Regions from separate parts of the Streptomyces sp. NPDC051582 genome, predicted to be linked through region 1. Evidence: riboswitches for the same ligand, from Rfam matches in the RefSeq annotation. Region 1 holds a riboswitch; each other region holds the start of a gene.

The links. Region 1 has a riboswitch for cobalamin ahead of metE (5-methyltetrahydropteroyltriglutamate--homocysteine S-methyltransferase). Riboswitches for the same ligand answer to the same signal wherever they lie in the genome.
Region 2: it holds a riboswitch for cobalamin, as region 1 does, so the genes downstream of both, cobN (cobaltochelatase subunit CobN) here and metE (5-methyltetrahydropteroyltriglutamate--homocysteine S-methyltransferase) in region 1, are expected to answer to the same signal.
Region 3: it holds a riboswitch for cobalamin, as region 1 does, so the genes downstream of both, AB0M92_RS20150 (prenyltransferase/squalene oxidase repeat-containing protein) here and metE (5-methyltetrahydropteroyltriglutamate--homocysteine S-methyltransferase) in region 1, are expected to answer to the same signal.

The regions. Positions count from the first base shown of each region.
Region 1 covers NZ_JBFAZJ010000006.1:187,140-197,305, reverse strand. The annotation lists gene AB0M92_RS11190 (penicillin acylase family protein) at 1-774, shown strand, start outside; gene AB0M92_RS11185 (alpha/beta hydrolase-fold protein) at 908-1,990, shown strand; gene AB0M92_RS11180 (class I SAM-dependent methyltransferase) at 2,090-2,773, shown strand; gene AB0M92_RS11175 (Rrf2 family transcriptional regulator) at 2,864-3,340, opposite strand; gene AB0M92_RS11170 (NAD(P)H-binding protein) at 3,455-4,195, shown strand; gene AB0M92_RS11165 (phospholipase) at 4,297-5,286, opposite strand; gene metE (5-methyltetrahydropteroyltriglutamate--homocysteine S-methyltransferase) at 5,517-7,841, opposite strand; cobalamin riboswitch at 8,008-8,234, opposite strand; gene AB0M92_RS11155 (hypothetical protein) at 8,310-9,104, opposite strand; gene AB0M92_RS11150 (SDR family NAD(P)-dependent oxidoreductase) at 9,318-10,166, opposite strand, start outside.
Region 2 covers NZ_JBFAZJ010000034.1:42,858-53,023, reverse strand. The annotation lists gene cbiE (precorrin-6y C5,15-methyltransferase (decarboxylating) subunit CbiE) at 1-1,311, shown strand; gene cobM (precorrin-4 C(11)-methyltransferase) at 1,308-2,057, shown strand; gene AB0M92_RS32730 (cobalt-precorrin-6A reductase) at 2,047-2,844, shown strand; gene AB0M92_RS32725 (hypothetical protein) at 2,887-3,561, shown strand; gene AB0M92_RS32720 (precorrin-2 C(20)-methyltransferase) at 3,617-5,134, opposite strand; gene AB0M92_RS32715 (precorrin-8X methylmutase) at 5,131-5,778, opposite strand; gene cobG (precorrin-3B synthase) at 5,775-7,109, opposite strand; cobalamin riboswitch at 7,249-7,386, shown strand; gene cobN (cobaltochelatase subunit CobN) at 7,419-10,166, shown strand, end outside.
Region 3 covers NZ_JBFAZJ010000014.1:142,582-152,747, forward strand. The annotation lists gene AB0M92_RS20120 (BlaI/MecI/CopY family transcriptional regulator) at 145-513, shown strand; gene AB0M92_RS20125 (M48 family metalloprotease) at 510-1,451, shown strand; gene AB0M92_RS20130 (ECF transporter S component) at 1,486-2,301, opposite strand; gene AB0M92_RS20135 (ATP-binding cassette domain-containing protein) at 2,301-3,956, opposite strand; gene AB0M92_RS20140 (energy-coupling factor transporter transmembrane component T) at 3,953-5,140, opposite strand; gene AB0M92_RS20145 (hypothetical protein) at 5,146-6,063, opposite strand; gene AB0M92_RS20150 (prenyltransferase/squalene oxidase repeat-containing protein) at 6,060-8,765, opposite strand; cobalamin riboswitch at 8,929-9,076, opposite strand; cobalamin riboswitch at 9,175-9,247, shown strand; gene AB0M92_RS20155 (hypothetical protein) at 9,379-10,166, shown strand, end outside.

The DNA of each region.
Region 1 (10,166 bases):
AACCGGATCAACGGCAACGACGGTCTGCCGGGCAGGGGTTTCACACCGGAGAACATGCGGCAGTTGCTGTTCGCGGACAACAGCAGGGCGGCCGACCTGGCCCTGGAGGCCACGGTGTCGATGTGCCGGAGCGTCCCCTTCGGGCTCGTTCTGGTGGACGGCAACCTGGTCAACGTGAGCGAGGCGTGCCCGATCCTGGCCGCCTGGAGGAGCCACGACTTCACGGCGGACAGCCGGGGATCGTGGCTGTTCGAGAACTACTGGGCCTTCCTGCTGGGCGGGCAGGCGATCGAGAAGCTGCCGTGGCGGGTGCCCTTCGACCCCAAGGACCCGGTGCACACGCCCAATTCACTGGACTCCGGGAGCTCCGCCGTCCGCGACGCGTTCGGCCGGGCGGTCCTCGCACTGCGCAGGGCGGGCGTCGCGCTGAACGCGCCGCTGTCGGACGTACAGAAGATCACCCGCAACGGGGAGCAGATCCCGATCCACGGTTCGATCAGTGAAGTGGGCGTACTGAACGTGGTCACCCCGGGCCTGGTCGACGGCAAGCTGGACATCACCTTCGGGTCCAGCTTCGTCCAGCAGGTGAAGTTCACCGCCGACGGACCGCCCCAGACCTCCTCGGTGCTGGCCTACTCGCAGTCGGCCAACCCGAACTCGCCGCACTACGTCGACCAGACCCGGCTCTTCTCTTCCGGCCAGTGGGTGACGGAACGGTTCACCGAGGAGCAGATCGCGGCCTCACCGGCCCTGGAGATCAAGGTCCTTTCCTGAGACGGCTGTTGCGCCCGGATTCAACGAGGACGTCGCAGCGCGACCACGTCACACCACAACCACGTCACACCACGACCACGTCACACCACAACCACGTCGCACCGCGACGACGAGGCTCCCGAGGAGGAACGCCGTGATGAGGAAATCGAGCCGGTGGCGCATGGTGGTGGCCCTGATGGCCGCCATCGTGGCCATGGCCACGCCCGCGGGTCCGGCGCAGGCCGCCGAGCGCACCGGGCCCCCGCCGATGGCGGACGGGTTCGGCCTGACCCAGGTCGACACCGCGACCGGCGGTCCCACCAACTTCCACATCACCGTGACCACACCCGAGGTCGCGGGCAAGCACCACATCAAGATCATCCTGCCGAGCGGCTACTACGGCGAGCCGGCCAGGCGCTATCCCGTGCTGTACTTCCTGCACGGTTCGCCGGACGACCCGATCCAGCAGAACTACCCGGCGCTCACCGCCTCGGACCAGATGATCACCGTCATTCCGGACGGCGGCGCCCGGGGCTGGTACGCCAACTGGCTCAACCAGAAGACCCAGGCCGGCGCCCAGAACTGGGAGAACTTCCACCTCAAGCAGGTGATCCCGTTCATCGACGCCAACCTGCGGACCGTCGCCGCGAAGAAGGCGCGGGCCATCGCGGGCGTCTCCATGGGCGGATTCGGGGCGCTCCACTACGCCCAGGCCCGGCCCGACCTGTTCGGCCAGACCGCGTCCCTGTCCGGGGACATCGACCTGTCGGCGCGCTCCATGGACCTGCGGCTCGCCGTCGTCGCCTCCCTCATCGACGCGCAGGGCGCGATCTGCGGCTCGTTCTCGGGCGTCTGCGGCGGCGCCGAGTCCCCGTACAAGCCCGGCGTGGACAGTGACGCCCTGTTCGGCTCGCCCTATCCGGTGTTCAACATCGACTGGCGGTGGAACGAGGTCGACCCGTCACAGCACATGGACAAACTGAAGGCCGGCGGGGTCGGCGTCTCCCTCTACGTGGGCAACGGGGGCGGCTCGGCCACCGACCTGGAGTTCTGGCTGGAGTCGGCCTCCAGGCACGTGAAGGACAGCATGGACGCCCTGGGCATGTCGTACTCCTACGTGAACTACGGCGACGGTTCCGCGTGGGGCACCCAGTGCAACGGCGGCCACAACGCGGGCTGCTGGGAACAGGATCTCCGCGACCTGATCCCCAGGCTGGAGAGGTCCTTCACCGCCTGATCCGCGCGAAGTCCCGGTGCGCCGTGAGGGCGCACCGGGACACCCGGTGCGCCGGTCCGCACCACCGCGGTCGGCGGCGCGGGTGTTAGCTTCTGTTCCGTGCCGGAACACCAGGATCAGACCAGGGTCGCCTACGACGGGGTCGTCGAGCTCTACGCGTCGATGTTCGCCGACCGGCTGGAGACACGGCCCTTCGCACGGGCCATGGTCGCCACCTTCGCCGAGCTGGTGCGCGAGACGGGGAACCTGCGGACGGCCGACGTCGGATGCGGACCCGGACACCTGACGGCCATGCTGCACGGCCTGGGGCTGGACGCCTTCGGGCTCGACCTCTCCCCGGCCATGGTCGGCCACGCCCGCCGGGCCCATCCGGAGCTTCGGTTCGTCGAGGGGCGGATGGAGGCCATGCCGGTCGAGGACCGGGCGCTCGGCGGGGTACTGGCCCACTACTCGATGATCCATACGCCGCCCGGTGAACTGCCCGCGGTACTCGCCGAGCAGGTCCGCGTCCTGGCCCCCGGGGGCCTGTTCCTGATCTCGTTCTTCGGTACCGACGGACCGGAGCCGGTCCGCTTCGACCACAAGGTGGCGCCCGCCCACAGCTGGCCGGCGGACCGGCTGGCCGAGCTGCTGACGGCGGCAGGGCTCACCCCGTTCGCCCGGCTGCTCCACGACCCGGCCTCCGAGCGCGGCTTCCTCGACGCCCACCTGCTGGCCCGCCGGGTCGCCGTCGACCCGGCCGCCCGGCCGACCGGGCGAGGCGACGGACGACTCCCCGGTTAGCCGTCGAAACGGTCGCCGCCCGGTGCGGGAGCCGTGCTGACCGCTCCCGGCTTGGGCTCGGGACACGCGGGAAAGCCGGAGGCCGGCCCCCTACGCCGGGTTCAGCCAGGCGCCGATGGCCGGCAGTGCCTCGGGGCCGTCGTCGCGTTCCACCGAGTCGACCAGGTCGGCGATGGTGACCCCGCGCAGCGATGCCCGCCAGGCGGATTCGGCGGCACGCATGACGCGGGCGATCCCACAGGCCTTCGCACACGCCTCGGGCGGGGCTCCGAACGGGCCGCGCTGGCGGATCTCCGTGCAGATGAACGCCGGGTCCGGGCCGTCGACGGCCTGCACCACATCCAGGACGGTGATCTCGGACGCCGGCCGGGTCAGCGCGTATCCGCCCGTCTTGCCCTGGACGGAGGTCACGAGGCCCGCCCGGGACAGGGCCTGCATCTGCTTGGCCAGGTAGCTCGGCGAGACGTCGTGCAGCAGCGCCAGACGGGCGGCGGGCACCGGCTGACTCGCCGCGGTCAGCACCACGCAGCAGTGCAGCGCCCATTCCACGCCCCCGGACAGTTTCATGCGCCCTCCATTTGACTCGGATACAGCTTATCCGAGTAACATCTCAGACAAGAGTTGTCCGAGTTTGAGGCGGCGGAGGGCCGCACTCGGTCGCACACAAGGAAGGGCAAAGCCATGAAGACCACGGTCATCGGCGGCACCGGACTCATCGGTTCCCAGCTCGTCTCCACGCTCCGCGCGGCCGGACACGAGGTGGTCCCCGCATCCCTGTCGAGCGGTGTCGACCTGCTCACCGGAGAGGGGCTGGACGCGGCGCTCGCCGGCGCGGACACCGTCGTCAACGTGTCGAACTCGCCCACCTTCGACGAGGCGTCCCTGGAGTTCTTCCGCACCACGACGGACAACCTGCTGGCGGCGGGGGAGCGGGCGGGCGTCGGCCACCAGGTGATCCTTTCCATCGTCGGCGTCGACCAGGTGCCGCAGCTGGACTACTACCGGGCGAAGACCCTCCAGGAGGAACTCCTCAAGCAGGGGCCCACCCCGTACTCGATCGTCCGCGCCACCCAGTTCTTCGAGTTCATGGACGCGGTGCTGTCCTGGACCGCGGACGAGCACACCGTCCGGCTGCCCTCCACCCCCGTCCAGCCGATGGCCGCGGCCGACGTCGTAGCCGCCCTGGCCGAGGCCGCCACCGGCGCACCGCTGGGCGCCACCGCCGACGTCGCGGGCCCCGACGTCTTCGCCCTCGACGAACTCGGCCGCCTCACGCTGTCGGCCCGGCAGGACCCCCGTACGGTCGTCACCGACGAGCGGGCGGGCCTGTTCGCGGCCGTCGAGGGCGATGTCCTGATCGGCGGCCCCGGCGCGCGCCTGGCTCCCACTTCCTACAAGGACTGGCTCGGCGCGAAGCGCTGAGCCCGCCGCGGCCGCGCGGGCGTCACCGCGCAGGGCCGTTCGGGGGCCGCGTCCCCCGTCCGGCCCCGGTCGGGGTGGCCGGCCGGAGCGCAGCGGCTGCCCTACCTGAACAACCGGTCACCGGGGGTGGCCATGCGATGGGTGGCCCCGTGGCGGTTCACCCAGTCGCGGACGAGGCCGATGGCGTTGGCGCACTGCCAGCCGTCGTCGTACTCGCGCACTCCCGTGAAGGCCCCGTAGCCCGCGATGATGCCGTCCACGCGGCCGTCGCCCAGCAGTTTGTCGACGTACCACGGATCGTTGTACGTGGTCGTCCAGGACAGGGTGGCCGCGAGCTGTCCGGCGTCACGGTCGCCGGCGCCCTTCTTCAGTTCCGCGCACGTGTTGTAGGTGGGTTCCGTGCAGTTGCCGAACCCCTTGGTGATGTCGCTGTCGCCGTAGTCCATCACCCGGCGGCCGGCCGGGAATCCGGAACCGGACCGGTTGAAGGCACCCCGGACCTGATCGCGGGTTCCGGTCGTCGTGATCCCCTCCAGGCTGCCGAGGCGGCCTTCCAGGCTCTTCCAGCCCCGGCCGCCGACGTCCGGGGTGCTGCCGCCGTGGTACTCGTAGAACCCGTAGAGCACCTGGATCCCGGCGGCGGTCAGCCGCTGCGCCTTGTCGCGCAGTCCCGCGACGCTGCATCCGCGGTTCTCCTGCTCCCCGCAGTAGTTCGGGTCCTTGATGTCCAGCCAGACCAGCGCCAGTCGGCGTCCCGCGTTGGCGTGGGAGACGATCCGGTCGATCATGCTGTCGAAGCTGGGGCCCAGCCGGTTGTCACCGGCTGAGGAGCAGTCGTGATAGGCCCGCCATTCGTTCGGGTTCCACCAGGCGCACACGTCTATCTCGATGCCGTTCGCGCCGTGTCCCAGTGCGGCGTCCACGCCGCCCAGGGTGTCGACGCGGTGCGCGATGGCGTAGATCGGGCGACGTTGATCGGCGGCTGCCGCCGGGGTCGCGGTGACGGCGCCGGCGCCGATGGTGGCGCACAGGGCCGCGAGCAACGTCACGAGCACGCGTAAGCGGGCGGCTCGCCCGAGATGAATGGTCAAGGAAGGCTCCGTCACGTCCGGTTCCGAAGTGCGCGATTGATCACGCCCCCACCATGCTGGCATGCGGTACATGCATGATGAACGGGATTTGGTTGACGGTGGCCTCAATGGCGGGAAACCGCTGCCTATGCCGGGCGGACGGGAGGCCGCCGGACTTCTCCCACCGCTGACGCCGTTCCCCGAGCGGCTCCTCCCCCCTTTCCGGAGTGAGGAGCCGCTCGCCGGTCGGGTCAGGAACCGTCGGTCGTGAGGTCCGCGCGCACCTCACGCGCGGCCGCGACGAGGTTCTCCAGCGAGGCGCGGGTCTCGGGCCACCCGCGGGTCTTCAGGCCGCAGTCGGGGTTGACCCAGAGCCGTTCGGCGGGGATCGCCCGCAGTGCCTTCCGGAGCAGCTCGGCCACCTCCCCGGTGCCGGGAACGCGCGGGGAGTGGATGTCCCAGACGCCGGGTCCGGCCTCGCGCGGGTAGCCGTGCCCGGCCAGTTCGCCCGCGACCTGCATGTGGGAGCGGGCGGCCTCCAGGCTGATGACGTCGGCGTCGAGGTCGTCGATGGCCTGGACGACGTCTCCGAACTCCGCGTAGCACATGTGCGTGTGGACCTGGGTGTCCGGCCGGACACCGCTGGTGCTGAGCCGGAAGGACTCGGTGGCCCAGGCGAGGTACTCCGCGTGATCGGCAGCCCGCAGCGGCAGCGTCTCACGCAGGGCCGGCTCATCGACCTGGATCACCGAAGTGCCTGCCGACTCAAGGTCGTTGACCTCATCGCGCAGCGCGAGCGCCACCTGTCGCGCCGTCTCGCCGAGCGGCAGGTCGTCGCGTACGAAGGACCAGGCGAGCATGGTGACCGGGCCGGTCAGCATTCCCTTGACCGGCCTGGACGTCAGCGACTGGGCGTACGAGGTCCACCGGACGGTCATCGGCTCCGGACGGGAGACGTCCCCGGCCAGGACCGGGGGCCGGACGTAGCGGGTGCCGTACGACTGGACCCAGCCGTGCCGGGTCGCGAGGTAGCCCGTGAGCCGCTCGGCGAAGTACTGCACCATGTCGTTGCGTTCGGGCTCGCCGTGCACCAGGACGTCGATGCCGGTCTTCTCCTGGAAGGAGAGCACCTCGCGGATCTCGTCCTTGATCCGCTCCTCGTAGCCCGCGGTGTCGATGCGGCCGGCCCGCAGGTCGGCGCGGGCGGTGCGCAGCTCGTTCGTCTGGGGGAAGGAGCCGATGGTCGTCGTCGGCAGCAACGGCAGCCGCAGGAGGGCGCGCTGGGCCGCGGTGCGCTGCGGGTAGGACTGCGAACGCCGCCCGTCGGCATCGGTGATCGCGGCGGTACGGGCGCGCACGGCGGGGTCGTGGGTGATCGGGGAGGAGGCCCGGGAGGCCAGGTCGGCCCGGTTCGCCGCCAGTTGGGCGGCGATGGAGTCGGTGCCCCGGGCGAGTCCGCGGGCGAGCGTGGCGATTTCGGTGGTCTTCTGGCGGGCGAAGGCGAGCCAGCGCCGGATCTGCGGATCGATGTCCCGCTCGGCGTTCGCGTCGAGCGGGACGTGCAGGAGGGAGCAGGACGCGGCGACGTCCACCTGATCGGCGAGGCCCAGCAGGGTGCCGAGGGTCGTCAGGGACTTCTGGTGGTCGTTGATCCAGACGTTGCGGCCGTCGACCACGCCGGCGACCAGGCGCTTGCCGGGCAGTCCGCCGACGGCGGCGAGATCGGAGAGGTTCGCGGCGCCGCCGTCCGTGAAATCGAGGGCGAGGCCTTCGACCGGTGCCGCGGCCAGCACCGGGAGGGCGTCGCCGAGCCGGTCGAAATAGGAGGCGACGAGCAGCTTGGGCCGGTCGGTCGGTGCGCCGAGCTCGCGGTAGGCGCGTGCGGTGGCGTTCAGGTCGGCGGGGGTGCGGTCCTGGACCAGGGCCGGCTCGTCCAGCTGGACCCACTCGGCGCCGGCGGCGCGCAGCTCGGCCAGGACCTGGGCGTAGACGGGAAGGAGCCGGTCGAGCAGGGTGATCGGCTGGAAGTCGGCGGCCACGCCGGGCGCGGGCTTGGCCAGCAGCAGGTACGTGACGGGGCCGACGAGGACCGGGCGGGCGGTGTGCCCGAGCGCGAGGGCCTCCGTCAGCTCGGCCACCTGCCGGGTGGCATCGGCGGTGAACACGGTGTCCGGACCGAGCTCGGGGACCAGGTAGTGGTAGTTGGTGTCGAACCACTTGGTCATTTCGAGCGGGGCGGCGTCCTGGGTGCCGCGGGCCATCGCGAAGTAGCCGTCCAGCCGGTCGGCCCCGAAGGCCGCGCGGTGCCGCTCGGGTACGGCGCCGACCATGACGCTGGTGTCCAGGACGTGGTCGTAGTACGAGAAGTCACCGGTCGGAACCTCGGTGATGCCGTCGTCGGCCAGCTGCCGCCAGTTCGAACGGCGGAGTCCGGCGGCGGTCCGGTGGAGGGCGTCGGCGGTGACGAGCCCCTTCCAGTAGCCCTCGATCGCCTTCTTCAGTTCGCGGTTTCGACCCTGGCGGGGGTAGCCGTACACGGTGGCTCGTGCTGCGGCGGCTGCGGGCTCGGCTGTCACGGAACTCTCCTTCGCGAGATGTGTCCTGAACACCCCGGAGACGGGACGCGGACGCGAAGGAACGACAAATCGAGCGGGCCACCGGGACGGAGAACACCGCCACGCGTGCCGCTCGATATGTTCGCCGACCCGCCCACGAGGTCACCGGGATTTCCGCACGGGAATCGTCCGCGTACGGGCAACGGGCAGGTCTTCGGACTCGCGGGCACACCCGCCGGTCTCCCGGCGGGCACCTACTGGCCATCGCTTCCCAGGACCGATGTCCGGTCCCAGTGCGTATGACGGCGGTCGTTCCCGCTCACCGCTGCGGGGCAGTCCCGGATTCCCACCGGGTTCCCTCTTACGACGCATCCCGTCTGGAGGACGGGGCGAACCAGCTGCACCGGTCACCCTAGGACGCGAAATCGCCCAGCGGCGAGCCGCGTCCACCATTCGGACGAAGAAGTGAGACGCCGTGACCGGGGCGGCTCAGCCGACGCGGCCCGCGCGGCCCCTGACCTCTTGCGGGTCGCGAATCATGAGGGGCAGGGTGCCTTCATCGGCGAGCTGGGTGCCGATGTCGATGATCGACTGGTTCGAGCTGTGGAGCAGGAACCCCTGCTTGCCCCACGCGAAGACTTCCGGTGAGTGGACGTGGACCTGATAGGGAACCGGGACGAGGCCGCGGCGGAGGAGATCGCTGTTGAGGGCCTCCTGCCCCTCGCTCGCCGCGAACTGACTCGTACGGACCCAGCCGATCGGCCGGTCACCGGGGCCTGGCGCCGGCGCCGCCAGACTCAGCGCGTCCATCTGGTCCCGGATGGAGGGGAAGTGGCGGAGCGTCACCAGCTCCGGCAGGGCGGAGTCGAGACGGGTGCGGAGCTTGTCGAAGTGGTCGTCTCCGAACAGGAACACGATCGACCGGCCCTTCTGCCCGGGAGGCAGCCGGTTCAAGTGGTCGACGAGCTGCGCGATCACGGTGTCGTCGCGTTTGGAGTCGGCGGAGGAGAGGCCCGGGGTGGTCTCCACCACCATGTTGGGTGCCGGCGGAATGGGGCTGAGGTCCCGTTCGACGACGAGGGTGACCTTGGGGTGTGAGGACAGCTGCCGGATGATCTCGTCGCGCCGGGAACTGTCGTACCTCGTGTTGTGGTGGGTCTCCGACACGAAGACCACGAGCCGCTCGCCGACGGGTGCGCCGTGCAGGGCGAGCGCGCTCACGTCCTTGATGTCGACGTCGATGATCCAGTTGGTGGGGTGGTCGATCTTCTGATGGATGGGCATACCCCTGCGCTCCTGTTCCTCGGATCCGTGGCGCCGTCCGTGACGCGCGGGAGCGGGTGGTGCCGTCCCCCCCCGTGCGCGCCGCCATCACTTTCCTCCGGCCCGCACCGCCCGACAAGTACGTGCGCAGGAGCGGCGGTTGCGCGAGGGGGGCGTGCGTTCACGCAACGATCGGTGGGGCGAGGGGCCTCTCTCGTTCACCGCGGCGGGTGCTCAGGTGAGGACATCGGCGCCGATCAGCTCACGGCTGGCGTCCCACAGCCGTGCCGCGACGGAGGGGTCGGCCAAGTGGTTCCACACCGGTTCGCGTCGGGGCTCGCCGCGCAGGCCGAAGACGCGCGGTCCCCACAGCTGGCCCCCGCTCACACCCGGGTCGAGCACCGCCCGGACCGCGGGCCATGCGCCCGCGTCCTTGCCCTGGACGAGGAGGGCCGCGGGTGCCGCGCCGAGCCGTGCCCCGGCGCTTCGCACATGGACCGGGGGCCGCGACGGGGTGAGGGAGTCCAGCGCGCCGCCGGGATGGGCCACCACGCCGGCGACCGTGCTGCCGGCAGCACGCAGGCGGCGGTCGAGTTCGACGCCGAAGTACATCTGCGCCAACTTGGAGCGCCCGTAGGCGCGTTTGGGCTGGTAGTCCTTCCGGGACTGAAGGTCGTCCAGGTCGAGCCGCTCCGACTTCGCCGCGAAGCTGCCCATGGTCACGACACGGGCCGCCGGGGCGGCCGCCAGCAGTGGCATCAGCCACCGGGTCAAGGCGAAGTGCCCGAGGTGGTTCGTGCCGAACATCAGCTCGTGGCCGTCCGCGGTCTCCCTGCGCGGCGGGTCGTCAAGCGCGACGCCGGCGTTGTGGACCACCGCGTCAAGGCGTTCCACCTCCAGTGACTGCGCCGACGTTCCGAGCGACGAGAGGTCGGCGAGGTCCAGCCGTACGGCCCGCACCCGGGCGCCGGGGACACGTGCACGGATCGAGGCCGTGGCGACCTCGGCCTTGGCGGGGCTCCGGCTGCCGAGCACGACGTCGGCTCCGGTGGCCGACAACTGCTCCGCGACGAAGTACCCGAT
Region 2 (10,166 bases), on a different contig from region 1:
GTGAGCTCCGCACCGCCGCTCCCCATACCCGTGTCGGTCGTCGGCCTCGGCGCCGACGGCTGGGCCGGGCTCACCGCCGCCGCGCGGTCCGCGCTGACCGGGGCCGAGGTGCTGATCGGCGGGCCGCGCCAGCTGGACCTGCTGCCGGCCGGCGACTGCGCCGGCGAGCGCGTGGCCTGGCCGAGCCCGCTGCGGCCCGCCGTGCCGAAGCTGATGGCCGAGCACGCGGGCCGCCGGATCGCCGTGCTGGCCAGTGGCGACCCCATGTTCTACGGGATCGGCCGGGCCCTGGCCGAGGAGCTCGGGCCGGACGGCCTGCGGGTCCACCCGCACCCCTCCTCGGTCTCGTACGCCTGCGCCCGGCTGGGCTGGCCGGTGGAGGACACCGAGGTGGTCACGGTGGTCGGCCGCCCGGTGGCCCGGCTCGCGGCCGCGCTGTACGAGGGGCGGCGGGTGCTGGTGCTCAGCGCCGGAGCGGTGACCCCGAACGAGATCGCCGCTCTGCTTCGGGAGCGGGGCTTCGGTCCGAGCCGGATGCGGGTGCTCGAACAGCTCGGCTCCGAGCGCGAGGACACCTGCGAGGGACGCGCCGAGAGCTGGGACCACGCGCCCGGCGACCCCCTCAACGTGGTGGCCGTGGACTGCCGCCGGGACCGCGACGGCGCCGTCCCGCGGCTCGGCGCGACCCCCGGCCTGCCCGACACCGCGTACGAGCACGACGGCCAGCTCACCAAGCGCCACGTCCGGGCCGCCACCCTGTGCGCCCTCGCCCCGGCCCCCGGCGAACTGCTGTGGGACATCGGCGGCGGCTCCGGCTCGATCGGCATCGAGTGGATGCGCACGCACCCCTCCTGCCGCGCGGTGGCCGTGGAGCGCCTCCCGGAGCGGTCCGCCCGCATCACCCGCAACGCGGCGGCGCTCGGTGTCCCGGGGCTGCGCGTGGTCACCGGCGCCGCGCCCGGCGCCCTCGCCGGACTCCCGGCCCCCGACGCGGTGTTCATCGGCGGCGGGCTGACCGCCCCGGGGCTGCTGGACGCGGCCTGGGCGGCGCTGGCCCCCGGCGGCCGGCTGGTGGTCAACACCGTGACCCTGGAGTCGGAGGCGGTCCTCACCGAGCGCTACCGGCGCCACGGCGGCGACCTCGTCAAACTGGCCGTCGCGCACGCGGTGGCGGTCGGGGGTTTCACGGGCTGGCGGCAGGCGATGCCGGTCACCCAGTGGACCGTGACGAAGCCCTGGCCCCGGCCGGACGCGCGGCCGGACGATCCCACAGCGCAGGACCAGAACGAGGAAGAGGACCAGACGACATGACCGTGTACTTCATCGGTGCGGGCCCCGGCGCCGCCGACCTGATCACGGTGCGCGGTGCCCGACGGCTCGCCGCCGCCCCGGTCTGCCTGTACGCGGGCAGCCTGGTCCCGCGCGAACTGCTGGCCGAGTGCCCGCCGGACGCCCGCCTGGTCGACACCTCGCAGCTGAACCTCGACGAGATCGTCGCCGAGTGCGTCCGGGCCCACGCGGCGGGCGAGGACGTGGCGCGGCTGCACTCCGGCGACCCGTCGGTCTTCAGCGCGGTCGCGGAGCAGATGCGGCGGCTCGACGCGGCCGGCATCCCCTACGAGGTGGTGCCCGGCGTCCCGGCCTTCGCCGCGGCGGCGGCAGCGCTGAAGCGGGAGCTGACGGTGCCCACCGTCGGCCAGACGGTGATCCTGACCCGGATCGCCCAGCAGGCCACTGCGATGCCGCCCGGCGAGGACCTGGCCACGCTCGGCCGCAGCGGGGCGCTGATGGTGCTGCACCTGGCCACGCGTTACGTGGACCGGGTCGTCGCCGAGCTGCTGCCGCACTACGGGGCGGAGTGCCCGGCGGCGGTGGTGGCGATGGCCAGCCGCCCCGACGAGCTGATCCTGCGCGGCACGCTGACCGACATCGCCGCCCAGGTGAAGGAGGCCGGCCTGGTCCGCACCGCGGTCATCCTGGTCGGCCGCACGCTCGGCGCCGAGCAGTTCCGCGACAGCCACCTGTACTCCCCCGAGCGCGACCGGCATGTCTGCTGAACCGGCCCCCCTCCCGGCCCGCCACGTCCTGATCCTGGGCGGCACCACGGAGGCCCGCCGCCTCGCGGAGGCGCTGGCCGCCGACCCCTCCTGCCGTGTGACCACCTCGCTCGCGGGCCGGGTCGCCTCGCCGGTGCTCCCGCCGGGCGATACGCGGATCGGCGGCTTCGGCGGCGTCACGGGCCTGGCCGCCTGGATCGTCGCCCACGACGTCACCCGCGTCGTGGACGCCACCCACCCGTTCGCGGAGCGGATGAGCTTCCACGCCGCCGAGGCGCAGGCGTTCACGGGGGTGCCGCTGCTGGCGCTGCGACGCCCCGGCTGGACGCCGCGGCCGGGCGACGACTGGACCTTCGCGGACTCGCTGGACGAGGCGGCCGAACGGCTGCCCGGCCTCGGCTCCCGCGCGTTCCTGACCACCGGCCGCATGGGCCTGCACACCTTCGCGCACCTCACCGAGACCTGGTTCCTGGCGCGTTCGGTGGATCCTCCCCCGGACTTCGTCCGGGGGGACCCCCAGGCCGCCCCGGTCCCGCCGCGGCTCGAAGTCCTGCTCGACCGGGGCCCGTTCACCCTGGAGGGCGAACGGGAGCTGATCGCGCGGCACCGGATCGACGTCCTGGTCACCAAGGACAGCGGCGGCTCCGCGACCGCCCCCAAACTGACCGCGGCCCGCGAGGCCGGGATCCCGGTCCTGGTGGTCCGCAGGCCCCCGGTCCCGGAGGGGGTCGAGGAGGCGGGGGACACGGCCGCGGCCCTGGAGTGGCTCGCGGCGGCCTCCGCCTGACCCGCCCGGCCGTTGTCAGTGGCTGTTCCTACCCTCTTCGGTATGAGCGCCACCACCTTGCTGGTCCACAACGGCTCCGCCGCACCCGATGCCCCCGTCATCCGCATCGGGGGCCATCCGCTGGCCCCCGCGGGCACCGCGTGGCCCATCTGCGCGGCCTGCTCGGGGCCGCTGCAGTTCATCGCGCACCTGGTCCTCGACGGCGGGCGCGGGGTCCTCGCCGTCTTCATGTGCGCGAACGACCCGGGCTCGTGCGACGAATGGAGCGCGACGGCCGGCGGCAACAGGGCGTACCTCTTCCCGCAGGCCGGGCTGGTGCCGATACCGCTGCCCGCGCTGCCCGCTTCCGAGGACGAAGAGGACGACGACCCGGAGGAGGACGAGGACGACCCGGCCGACGACGTCCGCCGGCTCGGGGCCGTGCGTACCGTCGAGCGGGTGACCGTGGCCGAGCCGCAGTACCACGCCGCCGCGAAGGCCTGGTCCGAGCGGAGCGGGCGCCCGCGCCGCCAGGTGCTCGGGCAACTCGGCGGCGCCCCCGACTGGCTCCAGTACGACGAGACGCCCGACTGCGCGGGCTGTGGGGGGCCGATGGAGTTCGTCGCGCAGCTGGAGGAGGGTCCGGATCCCCTGACCGCCCCCAACTTCGGCTCCGGCAGCGCCTATGCGCACGCCTGCGAGCCCTGCGGCCTGGCGGCCTTCCTCTGGCAGTGCTGAGCGCCCCGGCCCCGGACGTGTCGCCACGCCCGGGGCCGGGCAGCCGGCCGGCCGGTCAGGCCTGCGGGTAGCGGCGCGGGGTCCACGTCACGCGGGAGCCGTCCGGCCGCTCGGTGACCTGGGTCTGCGAGGAACCGATCAGCAGGATCGTGCGCATGTCCACCTCGGACGGCTCCAGTTCACCGAGCGCGAGGACGCGTACCGACTGCTCCGGGCCGCCCACGTCCCGCGCGACGACCACCGGGGTCCGCTCCGAACGCAGCTCCAGCAGCAGCTCCTTGGCCTGGGCCACCTGCCGGGTCCGGCTGCGCGAGCCCGGGTTGTACAGGGCGAGCACCAGGTCGGCCGCGGCGGCGGCGCGCAGCCGCTCCGCGATGACCTCCCACGGCTTGAGCCGGTCCGACAGGGAGATGGTGGCGTAGTCGTGGCCGAGCGGGGCCCCCGCCGCGGCGGCCGCCGCGTTGGCGGCGGTCACCCCCGGCAGGACCCGTACGGGCACGTCCTTGTACTCCGGCTGCCCGGCGACCTCCAGGACGGCGGTGGCCATCGCGAAGACGCCCGGGTCGCCGCCGGAGACCACGGCCACGCGCTTCCCGCGCCGGGCGAGGTCGAGCGCGAACTCGGCGCGCTCCGACTCCACCTTGTTGTCGGAGCCGTGCCGGACCTGGCCCGGCTTCGCGGGGACCCGGTCCAGGTACGTGGTGTACCCGACGAGCACCTCGGCGTCGGCCAGCGCCCGCCGCGTCTCGGGGGTGAGCCAGAGCGGCCCGGCCGGCCCGGTGCCGACGACGACGACCTCGCCGGGCCCGGACGGCACGCCGCCCGGGTTGCCGATGCGGCTGGGCACCACGGCGACGGCGAAGTACGGGACGGTGTCGGGGTCGGTGTCGGCGAGGACGCCGGTCCGCTCCCCCTCCATGGTGGCGCGCTCCACGTAGCGGGCCTCCGCGAGGCGGCCGCTGCCCTCCATCGCCCGGCGTACGGCGGGGAAGGTGCGGCCGAGCTTCATCACGACCGCGGAGTCGGTGGCGGCGAGGCGGGCGGTGAGCTCCTCCTCGGGCAGGGTGCCGGGCAGGATCGTCAGCACCTCCTCGCCCTCGACGAGCGGGGTGCCCAGGCGGGCCGCGGCGGCGCTCACCGAGGTCACGCCCGGGATCACCTCGGCTTCGTACCGGTCGGCGAGCCGCTTGTGCATGTGCATGTACGAGCCGTAGAAGAGCGGGTCGCCCTCGGCGAGCACGGCGACGGTCCGCCCGGCGTCCAGGTGCGCGGCGAGCCGGGCCGCGGAGGCCTCGTAGAACTCCACCATCGCGCCCTGGTAGCCGCCTGGGTGGTCGGTGGTCTCGGTGGTGACCGGATAGACCAGCGGCTCCTCGACGTGGTCGGCGCGCAGGTGCTTCGCGGCGATCGAGCGGGCGATCGAGCGGCCGTGGCGGGCGCTGTGGTACGCGATGACCTGCGCCTCGGCGATCACCTCGACGGCCCGCAGGGTCATCAGGGAGGGGTCGCCCGGGCCGAGCCCGACGCCGTACAGCTTCCCGGGGCGTGCCGCGTCGCCGGCTGCGCTGCTCATTCTTCCTCGCTCGCGATCGCGTTGACGGCGGCGGCGGCGATGGCGCTGCCGCCGCGCCGGCCGCGCACGATCAGGTGGTCGAGTCCGCTCGCGTGGGCGGCGAGCGCGTCCTTGGACTCGGCGGCGCCGATGAAGCCGACCGGGACGCCGATGACGGCGGCGGGGCGCGGGGCGCCCTCCTCGATCATCTCCAGCAGCCGGAACAGCGCGGTCGGCGCGTTGCCGACGGCGATCACGGAGCCCTCCAGCAGGCCGCGGTCACGCCAGACTTCGAGCGCGGCGGCGCTGCGCGTGGTCCCCGTCTTGGCGGCGAGGGCGGGCACGGCGGGGTCGGAGAGGGTGCAGATCACCTCGTTGCCGGCGGGCAGCCGCTTGCGGGTGACCCCGCTGGCGACCATCTGGACGTCGCAGAGGATCGGCGCGCCGGCGTGCAGCGCGGCCCGTGCGCGGAGCACGACCTCCGGGGTGTAGCCGAGGTCCTGGGGCAGGTCGGTCATTCCGCAGGCGTGAATCATGCGCACCGCGACCTGGGCGACGGAGGCGGGCAGCCCGGAGAGGTCCGCCTCGGCGCGGATCGTCGCAAAGGACTGGCGGTAGATGGCCGCGCCGTCCTTCTCGTACTCGAACACTGTGTACTCGCTCATTTCTTCGCTGCGTCGTGGGAGGTGGTGCGGCGTACGGCCGCGAGGGCCGCGGGAAGTTCGGAGGCCGGGAGGGCCCGGCGCGGTGCGTGTCCGGCCGCGGACAGGTCGTACCCTTCGGCGGTGGCGACCAGGTCCGCCCAGGCGGTGCCGCGGGGGTGCCCGCACCGGCGTTCGCAGCCGGACCAGTGCACGGGCAGCGGGCGGGTCCCCTGCGGGTGCGGTCGTCCCTGCGCCACGACGGCGCGCGCGTCGGCGCGTACGTCCGCACGGGACTTCGCACAACCGGGCCGCCCCGTACAGGCGGTGACGGACCGCCAGGGGTCGTCGGGGCCGGTCACGAGCCCGGCTTCGGTGAGGGCGGCGAGCGCGTCCTCGGCGGCTCCGGCGGCCAGGCCGGGGATGACGATCCCGCGCCAGGGGGTGAGGCGGACGCGGCCGGTGAGCCCGGCCAGTTCGCGCCACTGCGCGGTGGTCAGGCGGCCCAGCGGTGCGAACACGCTGAGCGCGGCGGCCCCGTCGGGCCCCTCGACCACGCCCGGTTCGGGGGCCGGTCCGCGCAGGGGGGCCGGGGCGTCCCGCACGGCGGAGGCCGGGATCCCGGCGGCGGCCAGCCGGACGGCCAACTCATCGGCAGACAGAGCCTGTTCGGCGGGCAGCTCCGACACCCGCCAGGCCCGGGTGCCCGCTTCCCGCACCGCGTCGAGGAAGTACTCGGCGGCCACGAGCGCGGACCGCGCCGCGTCGGCGGAACCCACCAGCAGCGCGTCCGCCGGGTCGGCGGTCCACAGCAGCGCCCGGTCCCCGCCCCCGCCTCGGACGGCGGTCAGGTTCACATCGCCGTCGAGCGAGGTCACGTCGCCGCGGCCGTCGTCGAGGGCGAACAGGAAGCGCCCCGACAGGCCGGCCGCCGGCGCGCTCGCGCACAGCAGCCGGTCCAGCTCCGCGACCCAGGGGGCCACGTCGGGCAGGGCGCGCCGGTCCAGGCCGGTCAGCGGCGAGGCGACGATGTTGCGGACCCGCTCGTGGGTGGGGGCGGGCAGCAGTCCGGCGCGCACGAGCACGGCCTGCAGTTCGCCGCCGCAGCTCGCGCCGAGCCCCCGCAATTGCGCGTTGCCGCGCGAGGTGAGGTCGATGTGCCCGTCACCGAGCCGGTCCGCCGCGTCGGCCAGCAGCAGGGCCGCGGCCGCGTCGAGCATCCCGCCGGGTATCCGGATCCGGGCCAGGTACCCGTCGTCCGCCGCGTGCAGCCTCAGCGCACCGGGGCAGGCGTCACCGCGGTCACGTATGACCGGTTCGTCCCGCACTGCGGCGGAAGGGGGCTGGGGCGGCATGGCGGCGAGCATACCCACGATTCCCCGAACTCGACCTGTGTCCGTCACCACCCGCCCCCTGCGCCCCATGCTCCGCCCGACCTGCCCCGATCCGCTCCCCGTGCGCGGACCACCCCCACTCCCGGCCAGGGAGAACGCCACCTAAGATGACCACCGGCGGAGCCACGTGGCCCGCTGGGAGGAAGCCCGGTGCGAATCCGGCGCGGTCCCGCCACTGTGAACCCGCGGAGCGATCCGCCGGGTGAGTCAGGAACTCCCGCTGTCCACACTGCCCGGGGCGCGGAAACCCCGAGGAAGGCATGCCGCCGCATGATCCTGCTGCTGTCGACGTCCGACACCGATCTGCTCAGCGCCCGCGCCGCGGACGGCCCCGTGCCGTACCGGTTCGCGAACCCCTCCCGCCTTCCCCTCGACGACCTCCCCGCCCTGCTCGACGGCGTCGACCTGGTCGTCGTACGCCTCCTCGGCGGCCTGCGCGCCTGGCAGGAAGGCCTCGACCTGCTGCTGGCGCCGGCGCAGACCCGCCCGGTGGTCGTCCTCACCGGCGAACAGGCCCCGGACGCCCAGCTGATGGAGGCCTCCACGGTCCCGATCGGCATCGCGGCCGAGGCGCACGGCTACCTCGCGCACGGCGGCCCCGCCAACCTGGACCAGCTGGCCCGCTTCCTCTCCGACACCGTGCTGCTGACCGGCCACGGCTTCGAGCCGCCCGCCGCCGCGCCCACCTGGGGCCCGCTGGAGCGCACGCCGGTGCGCCCGTACGGCCCGCGCATCGCGGTGCTGTACTACCGAGCCCATCAGATGAGCGGCAACACGGCCTTCGTGCACGCGCTGTGCGACGCGATCGTGGAGAGCGGCGGCACGCCCGTACCGCTGTACGTGTCCTCCCTGCGCGCGCCCGAGCCGGAGCTGATCGCCGAACTGGAGTCGGCGGACGCGATCGTGACCACGGTGCTCGCGGCCGGCGGCACCAAGCCCGCCACCGCCTCGGCCGGCGGCGACGACGAGTCCTGGGACGCGGGCGCGCTCGCCGGGCTCGGCGTGCCGATCCTCCAGGCCCTGTGCCTGACCGGCTCGCGCAGTACCTGGGAGGAGAACGACGAGGGCCTCTCCCCGCTCGACGCCGCGACGCAGGTCGCCGTCCCCGAGTTCGACGGCCGCCTGATCACCGTCCCGTTCTCCTTCAAGGAGCTCGACGAGGACGGGCTGCCGGCGTACGTGGCCGACCCCGAGCGCGCCGCCCGCGTCGCCGGGATCGCCGTCCGGCACGCCCGGCTGCGGCACATCGAGCGCCGCGACAAGAAGGTCGCGCTCGTCCTGTCCGCGTACCCCACCAAGCACTCCCGCATCGGCAACGCGGTCGGCCTCGACACCCCGGCCAGCGCCGTGGAGCTGCTGCGCACGCTCATCGCGGGCGGCTACGACTTCGGTCCCGTCGAGGACATCCCGGGCCTGGTCTCCGGCGACGGCGACGAGCTGATCCGTGCCCTGATCGAGGCCGGCGGCCACGACCAGGACTGGCTGACCGAGGAGCAGCTGGCCCGCAACCCGGTCCGGATCCCGGCCGCCGACTACAAGCGGTGGTTCGCCGAGCTCCCGGCCGAGCTGCGCGAAAGCGTGGAGCGGCACTGGGGCGAGGCCCCGGGCAACATGTTCGTGGACCGCTCCGCGAACCCTGAGGGCGACATCGTCCTCGCCGCGCTGCGCCGCGGGAACCTGCTCATCCTGATCCAGCCGCCGCGCGGCTTCGGCGAGAACCCGATCGCGATCTACCACGACCCCGATCTGCCGCCCTCGCACCACTACCTGGCCGCGTACCGCTGGATCCAGGCGGGCGCGCAGGACGGCGGCTTCGGCGCCGACGCGATGATCCACCTGGGCAAGCACGGCAACCTGGAGTGGCTGCCGGGCAAGAACGCCGGCCTGTCGGCGGCGTGCGCGCCCGACGCCGCGCTGGGCGACCTGCCGCTGATCTACCCCTTCCTGGTCAACGACCCGGGCGAGGGCACCCAGGCCAAGCGCCGGGTGCACGCCACCCTGGTCGACCACCTCGTGCCGCCGATGGCGCGCGCGGAGTCGTACGGGGACATCGCGCGCCTGGAGCAGCACCTCGACGAGTACGCGCAGATCTCCGCGATGGACCCGGCGAAGCTGCCGGCGATCCGCGCGCAGATCTGGACGCTGATCCAGGCCGCGAAGCTGGACCACGACCTGGGGCTGGACGAGCGCCCGGACGACGACGGCTTCGACGACTTCCTGCTGCACGTCGACGGCTGGCTGTGCGAGGTCAAGGACGCCCAGATCCGCGACGGACTGCACGTCCTGGGCGGTGCGCCGACCGGCGAGGCCCGGGTCAACCTGGTCCTCGCGATCCTGCGCGCCCGCCAGATCTGGGGCGGTACGACGGCCCTGCCCGGCCTGCGCGAGGCGCTCGGCCTGGACGAGTCCGCCGCCACCCGTACCACCGCCGACGAGGCGGAGGAGGCGGCCCGCGCGCTGGTGCAGGCGATGGAGGACGCGAACTGGGCGCCGGAGGCGGTGGCTTCGGTCGCGGCCGGTTACTCGGGCGACGTGGCGGCCGTACTGGACTTCGCGGCCCGGGAGGTCGTTCCGCGCCTGGCGGGCACGACGGACGAGATCACGCACGTGGTGGCGGCCCTCGACGGCCGTTTCGTCCCGGCGGGCCCCTCGGGTTCCCCCCTGCGCGGCCTGGTGAACGTCCTTCCCACGGGCCGGAACTTCTACTCGGTCGACCCGAAGGCCGTTCCCTCCCGCCTCGCGTGGGAGACGGGCCAGGCCCTGGCCGACTCCCTGCTCACCCGCTACCGCACGGACAACGGCGAATGGCCGGCCTCCGTCGGCCTGTCCCTGTGGGGCACCAGCGCGATGCGCACCTCCGGCGACGACGTCGCCGAGGCGCTCGCCCTGCTCGGCGTCCGCCCGGTCTGGGACGAGGCCTCGCGCCGCGTCACGGGCCTGGAGCCGATCCCGCTCGATGAGCTGGGCCGTCCCCGCATCGACGTGACCCTGCGCATCTCGGGCTTCTTCCGGGACGCG
Region 3 (10,166 bases), on a different contig from region 1:
CGGGACGAAGTAGCCGCGACCCGGCTCCGGACTCCACGGCCCTCGGCGCCGACGCGCCCGACGGAACGGGAAACCCTTACTCTGTCTACAGCGAAGTAGTCGACTTGCGTCGCAGTGCACGACGTACCCGTCAAAGGGGGATCCATGACAGACGAGGGCGATCGACGGCCCGCCGGAGAGCTGGAATCCAGCGTGCTCGCCGCGCTGTGGTCCGCCGGGACAGCACAATCCGCTGCCCAGGTCAGAACGGCGATACCCCAGGATCTGGCGCGCACCACCGTGGCCACCCTCCTCGGGCGCCTGTGCGACAAGGGTCTGGTGGGGCGTCGTCCCGGCGGCCGCGGGTTCGTCTACTTCGCCGTGCAGGACACCCACGGACTGGCTGCCCGTCGCATGCACCGTGAGCTCGACGGAGGCAGCGACCGGAGCATGGTGCTGGCACGCTTCGTCGAAGGGCTCGACCCCCACGACGAAGCCGAACTGCGGCGGCTCCTGCAGGAGGACCGCCCGTGATCACGCTCTTGGTGGCCCCGCTCCTGCTGCCCTGGCTCCTGGCGCCGCTCGCACGGCGGACCGTCGAGAGGGTGCGACCGGACGTCGCCCTGTGGGCGGTTACCGTCGGCGCGGCCGCACTGGCACTCGGCGTCGTCACCTGCCTGGGCGCCCTGCTCCTTCCGCTCGCCCTCAGCCTGCCCGTACTCGCCGGACTCGCCCACCTGCTGCACCCCCTCCAGGCAGGCCCGGCGGCGCTCGTGGCCTGCATCTCGATGCTGGCGGGTGGCGCGCTGGCCGTCACCGCGACCGTCACGGCCCGTGGCGTCAAGGCAGAGGTGGTGCGCCTGCGCGCGGCCCGGGACCTCGTGGCCGGGATCCCCGCGGCAGGAGGCCTCTGCGTACTCGACGACGACCGGCCCGACGCGTTCGCCCTGCCGGGAGGTACGCGGCGAAGGGGCCGGATCGTGGTGACCGCCGGCATGCTCCGGGCTCTCGATCCGTGCGAGCGCGAAGCACTCCTGGGGCACGAGCGCGCCCACTTGGCCGGCCACCACCATCTGTTCTTGGGCGTCGCACAGCTCGCCGGATGGTGTCATCCGGCGTTGGCGTCCGTCCTTCCCCTCGTCTCCCTCGCCGCCGAACGCGCGGCGGACGAAGCCGCCGCGCGTGCCTGCGGGGACCGGCGGCTGACGGCGCGCGCCATCGGACGGGCCGCCCTGGCCTCGACGGCCTGCCGCAGCCGCCTGCAGGCGCCGGCGATTGCGGCCCGAGGAACCACCGGCCCGGTACCGGCGCGGGTCAAAGCCCTGTTCGCGCAGGCTCCGGCGCGGCGTGTCGCACCCGCCCTGCTCGCCATGGCCCTTCTCTGCGGGGCGGCGGGTGCCTCGTCCCTCGGCGGAGCCGTCTGGCTGCACCAAGGCGTGGAAGTGGCACAGGGCGAGCACCCCTCGGAGTAGCCCGGCGGCAGCAGTCGGCATGCATCGGTCCCTCTCAGGCGCTGAGGTCCGCGCCCGTGCGGTCGAAGCGGACCGGGGCCTGGAAGCGGGCCTTGCGGGAGGCGCGGCGCAAGACGGTGAGGACCGCCGGTCCCGCCAGGCAGACGCAGACGAAGTTGGTGACGGCGCGGCCGGTGTCCCAGCCGAGGGAGGTGGCGAGGTCGAAGGCCAGGTAGCGCTGGAACTGCTCGGTGAAGGGCAGTCCGGGCAGGTAGGCGATGGAGCTGTTCGGATCCAGGGAGAACGGCCAGAAGGACAGGTTGAGCAGGAAGCCGAAGAGGTACCCCGAGACGGAGCCGTAGGCGGCGAGGAGGGCGACCTCTCGGCGGCCGGTGGCCCTGGGGAGGAAGCCGGCGAGCATGCCGACGAAGGCGCAGCCGAACATCTGGTACGGCATCCACGGCCCGACCCCGCCGGTGATCAGCGCGGAGGCGAAGAGCGAGGTGCAGCCGAGGGTGAAGCCGAAGCCGGGGCCGAAGACCCGGCCGGCCAGGACCAGGATGAAGAACACCGTCTCGATGCCGGCCGTCCCGGCTCCCAGGGGGCGGATGGCGGCGTTCACGGCTGACAGGACGCCCAGCATCGCCAGGGCCTTGGAGTTGATGCCGCCCTCGGCGATCTCCGAGACGACCACGGAGAGGACGATCACCAGCAGCACGCCGAAGATCAGCGGCGGGGCGTAGTTCGAGCCGAACTTCCCCGGTGCGACGAGGAAGGGCCAGAAGAAGGCCACGATCCCGAGGAAGGCTGCCATGGAGATGACGGCGGCCGCACGCGGGCGGATCCGGATGGCAGGGCTGAGCGCGGTCATCAGGCGCGGTCCGTTCCTGCTGCGCTGTCGAGGGCTTCGGCGGCCTGGGCGACCGTGAGGTAGGGCAGGGGCGCGAGGATCTTGGCCGTCTGCGGGGCGAAGACCGGCGAGGCGACGATCACCTCGGTGGTGGGGCCGTCGGACACGACGTCCCCCTCGGCCATGACCACGACGCGGTCAGCGGCACGGGCGACGAACTCGACGTCGTGGGTGGCGATGACAACGGCTCGGCCGTCGGAGGCGAGGTCGTCGACGATCCGGATGAGCTGTTCCTTGGCACGGTAGTCGAGGCCTCGGGTGGGTTCGTCGAGGAGGAGGACGCGCGGGGCGGCAGCCAGCTGGATGGCGAGGACCAGGGCGAGTTTCTGTCCCTCGGACAGGTCGCGCGGGTGGGTGGCGTCAGGAATTCCGGGTGTCAGGCGGTCCAGGATCGTTCGGGCCGTGGTCCCGGTCGTGCTCACCTCCGACTCGGTATCGGCCTGTTCGAGTTCCTGCTTGACGGTTTCGAGGTACAGCAGGTCGGTGGGGGTTTGCGGGACGAGGCCGACGAGCCGCCTGGCCTCGGCTGCCGGCAGCCTCCGCGGGTCGGCGGGGGCGGCCGCTTCGTCGCGGGGGATGCGGACGGAGCCGGCCGCGCGGGGCCCTGAGCCCTGGAGCGCCCACAGCAGTGAGGACTTGCCCGAGCCGTTGCGCCCCATCAGGGCCGTGACCGCTCCGCCGCGCAGGACCAGGTCCACTTCCCGGACCGCGGGCACGCCCTGATGGGTGACGGTGATCCCGCGTGCGGCGAGGAGTTCGGGGCGGTTCGCCGGGAGGGGCGGCCGGGCAGGACCGGGCGTGGCGCCGGCCAGCCGGGTGCGCGCCGGGGCCGCTGCCCGTCGGGCGTCACGGATCGACAGGGGCAGCGGGTTCCAGCCGGCGGCTCGGCCGAGTTCCACGATGGGCGGCGCGATGGAGGTCGTACGGAAGACCTCGGCAGGAGGGCCCGAGACGACATGGCCGTCGCCGGGGAGGTGGATGACCCGGTCGGCGTACTGGACCACGCGCTCCAGCCGGTGCTCGGCGAGCAGTACGGTGACGCCGAGGTCGTGGACGAGGCGCGTGACTGCGGCGAGGACCTCTTCGGCGGCGGTCGGGTCGAGCGCGGAGGTGGGTTCGTCCAGGACGAGGATCCGGGGGTGGGCGGTGAGCACCGAGCCGATGGCCACGCGCTGCTGCTGCCCGCCGGAGAGCTCGTGCAGGGCGCGGTGGCGCAGGTCGGCCAGGCCCAGGAGGTCCAAGGTCTCCTCGACCCGCTTGCGCATGGTCGCGGGTGGTATCGCCAACTGCTCCATGGTGTAGGCGAGTTCCTCCTCGACGGTGTCGGTGACGAATCCGTCGAGAGGGTCTTGGCCGACGACGCCGACGACGTCGGCGAGCTCGCGCGGAGGGTGCGAGGCGGTGTCGCGGCCGTCGACGAGGACGCGGCCGTACAGGGTGCCGCCGGTGAAGTGCGGGACGAGGCCGTTGACGGCGCCGAGGAGGGTGGACTTGCCCACGCCGGTGTGGCCGACGACGAGGCAGAGTTCGCCTTCCTCGATGGTCAGGTCGACGTCCTTCAGAACGGGTTCCGCGGTGGCCTCGTACTGGACGGTGACCTGGTCGAAGGTGATCACTTGGCTGCCTCGGTGCGCGGTGCGGGGACGGGGGTCGCGGGGCGGGGTGCCGGGGGCGGTGCGAGGAATCCGGCGGCGCCCGCGAGGAGGATCGCGGCGGCGGGGACGAAGGGGAGGGTGGGCCAGCTGAGCGGATGGACGGACGGGTTCAGTTCGGCGGCGTTGAAGCCCGCGTTGCTGAAGAGGAGGACCGCCGACAGGATTCCGCAGCCGGCCACCGCCCATTCGGCGAGGAGCCACGGGTCCGGCCGGTAGGTGGTGCGGGTGACGCGTCGGCCTCCGAGACGCAGTCCGGCGACGCAGAGCAGCGCCCCTGCCGCCATGGCGGGCAGCCCCAGCAGCTTCGGCGCGGTGGCGTCCAGCAAGCCGTAGGCTCCGGCGCACAGCCCGCACATGCCCAGCAGCATGAGCACGCCCGTGATCCGGCGGGAGCGGCGGGTGGCGGTGCCGGCCCTGCCGTAGCCGCGCGAGTCCATGGCGGCGGCCAGCCGCAGCGAGCGCTCCAGAGCGTCCTCAAGTACGGGGACGACGATCCCGCGCAGGGCCCGGAGCCCCTTGGTGCGGCCGGCCCTCAGCAGTCGGGCGCGGTGCACCCGCTGGACGCTCTGGACCAGCTGCGGGGCGACGCTGATCGAGACGGTGACCGCGACGCCGAGTTCGTACAGGGCGCCGGGCAGGACCCGCAGGGCCCGTTTCGGGTTGGCCAGGGTGTTGGCGGCGCCGATGCAGCACAGCATGCAGGCCAGGCGCAGGCCGTCGGTGGCTGCGGAGAGCAGGGCTTCCAGGGAGACGGGGCCGCCGAGTTGGATACCTGCGTACCAGTTTGGCGTGGGAATGTGCGGGAGGGAGAAGAGGAAGTGGTCGTGCGGGGTGATGCCGGTGGCGAAGACCGCCCGGAAGGCCACCCGGATCGTGACGACGGTCAGCGCCAGGTACAGGTAGTACGTGAAGCCGCGGGCCCAGGGTGCTTCGGTGCGGCGCATCGTGATCACGTAGCCGAGGACGGCCAGGACCAGGAACAGCAGGAGCGGGTTGTTGGTGCGGCTGACGGCGGTGGCCAGGGCCAGGGCCCAGACCCACCAGGCGACCGGGTGCAGGGTGCGGGGCAGGCGGCGGCCGCCCCTGTCCGGCGCGGGGCGGGACAGGGGCGGCGTGGCCGCTGCGGACGTGATCGTGCGTGCCATGCGGCCTACTCGGTGCGCCGGCGGCGCTTCGCCGCGTACGCGGCAGCTCCGCCGATCAGCAGGACCAGCGCACCGGTCGCCACGGCGGGCAGGTACGAACCGACGTCGTGGCCCGCGTCCGCGGCGGGGGCCGCGTCGACGACCTCGGGGCCGGTGCTCGGTACGCCGGCTGCGGCGGCCGCACTGGGCGGGGACGAGGTCACGGACACGCTCGGCGAGGGGGTGGCCGAGGCGCTGGGGCTGGGCGCCGACGACGGGGACTGCTCGGGGGGCGCAGACGTCGGCCGCTCCGGCTTCGGTCCGGTGTCGGTGCCTGGCGGGACCGGCGCCGCCGTGCGGGTGTCCTTGGGCTCGGGCTGGCCGGCGCCGGTCGGCTCGGCGTTGTGGGCGCGCAGCTGGTCGGGGGTGACGGTGGGCTTGCCCTCCGTCCCCTCGATGTTCGTGCTGCCGAAGATCCACAAGTCGACGCCGCCCGGCTCGGGCTTGTGGAGCATGGCGCCCAGCTGGCTGTAGGTCCAGGTGCTCTGGCCGGGGTCGGCATGCCAGTACGACCAGTACGCGGAGGCGGGCGGGGTCAGCACGCAGGCGTCCTGCTCCGGGGTCGGGTACTGCCTGCCGCCCTGGTGACCGCTGTAGCCGATGCGGCAGATGAAGGCCGGGCCGTCGTGGCCGGTGCCGGTGGTGGCCCAGCCGCCCTGGTTCAGCAGCTCGTACCCGGTGGTGGGTGTCGTGCCGCAGGAGCGGTAGACGGGCCCTCCCCAGTGGCTGAAGTCGACGGCGAGGACGACGCCTGCCGAGGTGGTGCACTGGCCCACGGGCTGTGGGGCGGCCGCGGCGGGCGAAGCGGTGGCGGCCAGGGAGGCCAGGGTCAGCCCGACGGCCGCCGTGAGGTTGCCGAAGGCTCGTACGAAGCGGCTGGTCACTGGTGGCCCCCCTGCCTCGTGCGGCGGTTACGGGCGGCGCGCACGAATCCGCAGCCGAGAGCGGTGAGGAGTACGGCCGCCCCGACGATGCCGATGACCTGCGTACCGGTGTGGGCGAGAGCGCCGCCCCCTCCGCCGTCGCCGCCGGATCCGCCAGCGTCCTCGCCGGGGGTGACGATCTTCGGGGTGGTGGGCTGCGGGGTGGTGCCGTCGAGGCTGCGGGTGAGGGTGCCGAAGGAGATCCCGGTGGCGCCGCCGACGGCCTGGGTGGAGGCGCGCAGGTCGGAGCCGGGTTGGGCGTCCTTGGCGATGTTGAAGCCGCCGTCGGCGTTCTGCTGGGAAGTGAGGAAGGCGAGGGCCTTGGTGATCTGCGCCTTGTACTTGGTGCCGTCGAGGGACAGGCCCTGGACGGCGAGTGCGGCGGAGTTGACCGAGTTCCCGGACGCGCCGGGGAAGCCGCCGTCGGGCTTCTGCCGGGTCGCGATCCAGGCCAGGGCCTTGTCGACGGCTGCCTGGGACTGCTGGTCGGGCAGGAGGTCGAGGGCCATGGCGGCGATCGCGGTGGAGTCCACTTCCTCCGTACTCGGCTCGCCGATCAGGCTGACCCACCCGCCGGAGGGCTGCTGGAGGCTCTTGAGGTAGGTGATCGGTTCGGCCGCCGCGGCGCTCTCGCCCGCCCGGACCTGGGCGATGACGCCCAGCGACTGGGAGAAGACGGAAGTGGCGTTGGCGTAGGCGCCCTTGTCCGCGCAGGAGCGGTCCGGCGCCGGGGTCTTGGCCGGGCACACCGCCCTGGCGAGTGCGGCGATCAGGTCCTGGCCGCCGAAGTTCCGGGGGTTGCGGCCGACGGCTTCGGCGAGGACCGCCGCCTTGCCGAGCGAGCCGCCGCCCGCGTACTTGGTGTGGATGTTCGTCCACTTGTCGAGGGTGCGGCCGGTGCCGTCCTTGCCTCCGTGGTCGAGGTGGTCGACGATCCCGCGCAGGGACGCGTTGTCGGCGCCGGTGGCGGCCAGCGCGTACGCGCCGTCGATGGTCAGGCCGAAGTCGGCGAACCCGGTGCCGGGGGTGCTCTCGTAGTAATGGCCCTGGATGAGCCGTTTGGGGTCGGTGAGGTAGGCCGAGCCCTTCTCGGGGTCCGGGCCGTCGTCGGGCCGGACCGTCGGGCCCGTGGTCGGGGTCGGGCCGGTGGTGGGAGCGGTCGGGGAGGGCGAAGGATCCGGCTTCCTGGTGGTCAGCGTGACCAGGTCGCTCTTGGCTCCGGCGACGACGGCGGGGACGGTGGCGAACAGCAGGGGGTCCGTACCGCCGTCCTCGAAGGCGAAGGCGCCGCCGGGCAGTTGATGCTTGGACAGCCAGGAGACGGCCGCGTCCGCCCGGTCGGTGTCGCCGAGGTGGCGCAGGGCCTGGGCGGCGAAGCCGGTGGCGTACGCACTGCCCGCCGTGCCGTACGAGGCGGCGGGCAGGCCGCCGTCCGCGAGCTGGACCTTCTTCAGGTGGGCGCGGGCCTTGTCCACCGCCTCGCCGTGGCCGCCGGCCCGCTTGAGGGCGAGGGCGGCCAGGCCGGTGGCTCCGGGCTCGCTGTCGCACCAGTCGCCGCGGCGGATGAGCATGCTGGTGAAGCCGCCGTCCTCGCACTGCATGTCGGTGAGCCGGGCCACCGCGTCGGCCGGGGGCCGCACGTCGGCGCCGAGCAGGGCGATCAGGGCGAGGGCCTGGCCCTCGGCCTGGCCGGACGTGGTGCGGAAGTCACCCTTGGCCGTGCAGCCGGGCACCGGTTCGGGCGCGTCGGAGCCGCTGGTGCAGACGTACTTGACGAGGTCGCCGAGGAGGTCGTGCCCGCCGAAGGCGCGGGGGTTGCCGCCGGTCGCTTCGGCCACGAGGGCGAGCCGGGCCGAAGCCGCCGTCTCCGGCGCCTGGTCCTTGCCGGACGGGTAGGCGTACGCGTCGGTCTGCTCGGGCCGGGCGAGGAAGGCGGCCGCCTTCGCGGCCACCGGGCTCTTCGGGTCCGCGGCGGCGAGGGCGAGAGCGGACTCGGCGGTCAGGAGGTGGTTGGGGGCGGCGGAGCCCTCGTCGACGATGCGCTCGCCGTCCTTCAGCCGGCCGGTGATCCAGCGGGTGGCCGCGGGCACGTCGACTGCGCCGGGCGGGACCACCGGGCCCGTCGGATCGGTCGGGCCGGGCGAAGCCTCACCGCCGGCGGCGCGGACGTCGTCCGGGGAGAAGGCCGGCTTGCCCGTGCTGCCGCCGACGTCCGTTCCGCCGAAGACCCAGGCGTCCACGTCGCCCGGCTCAGGGGTACGGGCCATCGCACCCAGCGGGCTGTACGTCCAGTTCTTCTGGCCCGGGGAGGCGACCCAGTACGACCAGTAGGCGGAGGCCTGCGGGGTCAGCTCGCAGGCCTCCTTGTCCGGAGTGGGGTACTGCGTACCGGAGTTGAACGCCCCATTGCCGATCCGGCAGATGAACGCCGGTCCGTCGTGGACCGTGCCCGTGGTGGTGAAACCGGCCTCGTGGAGCAGGTCGTAGCCGGAGGTCGGCGTCGTGTCGCAGCCGCGCTCCACCTTGCCGCCGAACGGGCCGAAGTCGACGGCCACGATGGCGCCCACGGTGGCCGTGCAGTCCTTGACCGGGTCGGCGCTCGCCGTCGTGGCCGGTGTGAGGAACCCGACGGTCACGCCGGATGCGAGCAGCACGGCCGCCATCATGGACAGCAGTCTCTGTCTGGTGCTCGTACCGTGCGCCGGCTGTTCGGTGTCCACCCGCGGCCCCCTCGTCCGTGCCGGGCAAACGGGGTGCGTGGCGATACGCCCCGTACGCGATCCCGCAGGGGCGGAGACGACCACACCGTAGTCCGCGACGGCGTTCTTCGTGCAACGACACGGCCACAGGCAATCCGGCTCGCCCGGGACGGTTCCGGGCCTACGGTTGCGGGTCAGCGCCGGAATTCGACCGGCTTCCCCTGGGGCTGAGTACTTATCAGCCGCCATGGAACACGGCCGCGCCTGCACCGTCAAGGTGGGGTGCGTCTCATCCCGAGGCGCCGGCCTGCGCCGAACTCCCGGATGCTGGCGCACCCTTGATCACTGGGGTAGCGTCCTGGGCTGCCACATGGGGGAATCCGGTGAGAACCCGGAGCTGACGCGCAGCGGTGTGGGACGGGGAGCCGTTCCGAGCCCGAATGCCCATACGGCGACGAAGCAACAGGAAGCCGTACCACGCGTCCCGGACGGCGGCCCTCCTCCCCCGCTCCTGCCGCGGTACGCGCATGGTCCGGGGCCCGGACCGGCCGGCGTCCGCCGATTCCAGGAGCAGGCCATGAACCGTTCCCGCACCTCCCGCCGCCTCGCGCTCGCGGCGCCCGCCGCGCTCGGCGCCTTCGCCCTCACCGTGCTGCCCGCCTTCGCGACCTCGACTCCGGCGCAGGTCGCCACGTCCAAGACGAACGGTGTGGCGTACCTCAAGTCCCTCCAGGCCGCCGATGGTTCCTACGCCGGAGCCGGGCTGTCCAACGAGTGGGCGTTCAGCGCGTTCGCCGCAGCCGGTACCGCGGTCGTCGACGTCGCACCCGGCGGCGACACGACGAAGAACGCCCGGACCGTCTACCGCAACCTGCTCTCCACGTCCGGCTGGCCCTCGGCCTCCCCCGTGGTCACCGACTACGAGCGCGGCACCCTGAACGCGTACGCGGCCGGCATCGACCCGGCCCGCGTGTCCGCCTCCCGCAACCTGATCGCGAACATCTACGGCCACTGGCAGGCGGCAGAACCCGGCTACTTCGGCCCGTCCGGCAACTTCAACGGCACCGTCTTCGCAGCCCTCGCCCTCGGCGGCGCCAAGACCCGGACCGGCGGCGCCCGCACACCCCAGTCCCTCACCGACTCGCTGGTCGCCCGCATCCGCGCCAACCAGCACAACGACGGCGGCTGGCAGTACGGCAAAGCCGAAGGCAATCCGACCGCCCTGGCCACCGCCGGTGACGTCGACATGACCGGCGCCGCCATGGCCGCCCTGTGCGTCTCGGGCGTCCCGAACACCGACACCGACGTGGTCCAAGCCAAGAACTTCCTCAAGGGCAAGCTGGTGACCACCTCGGGCGCCTTCAA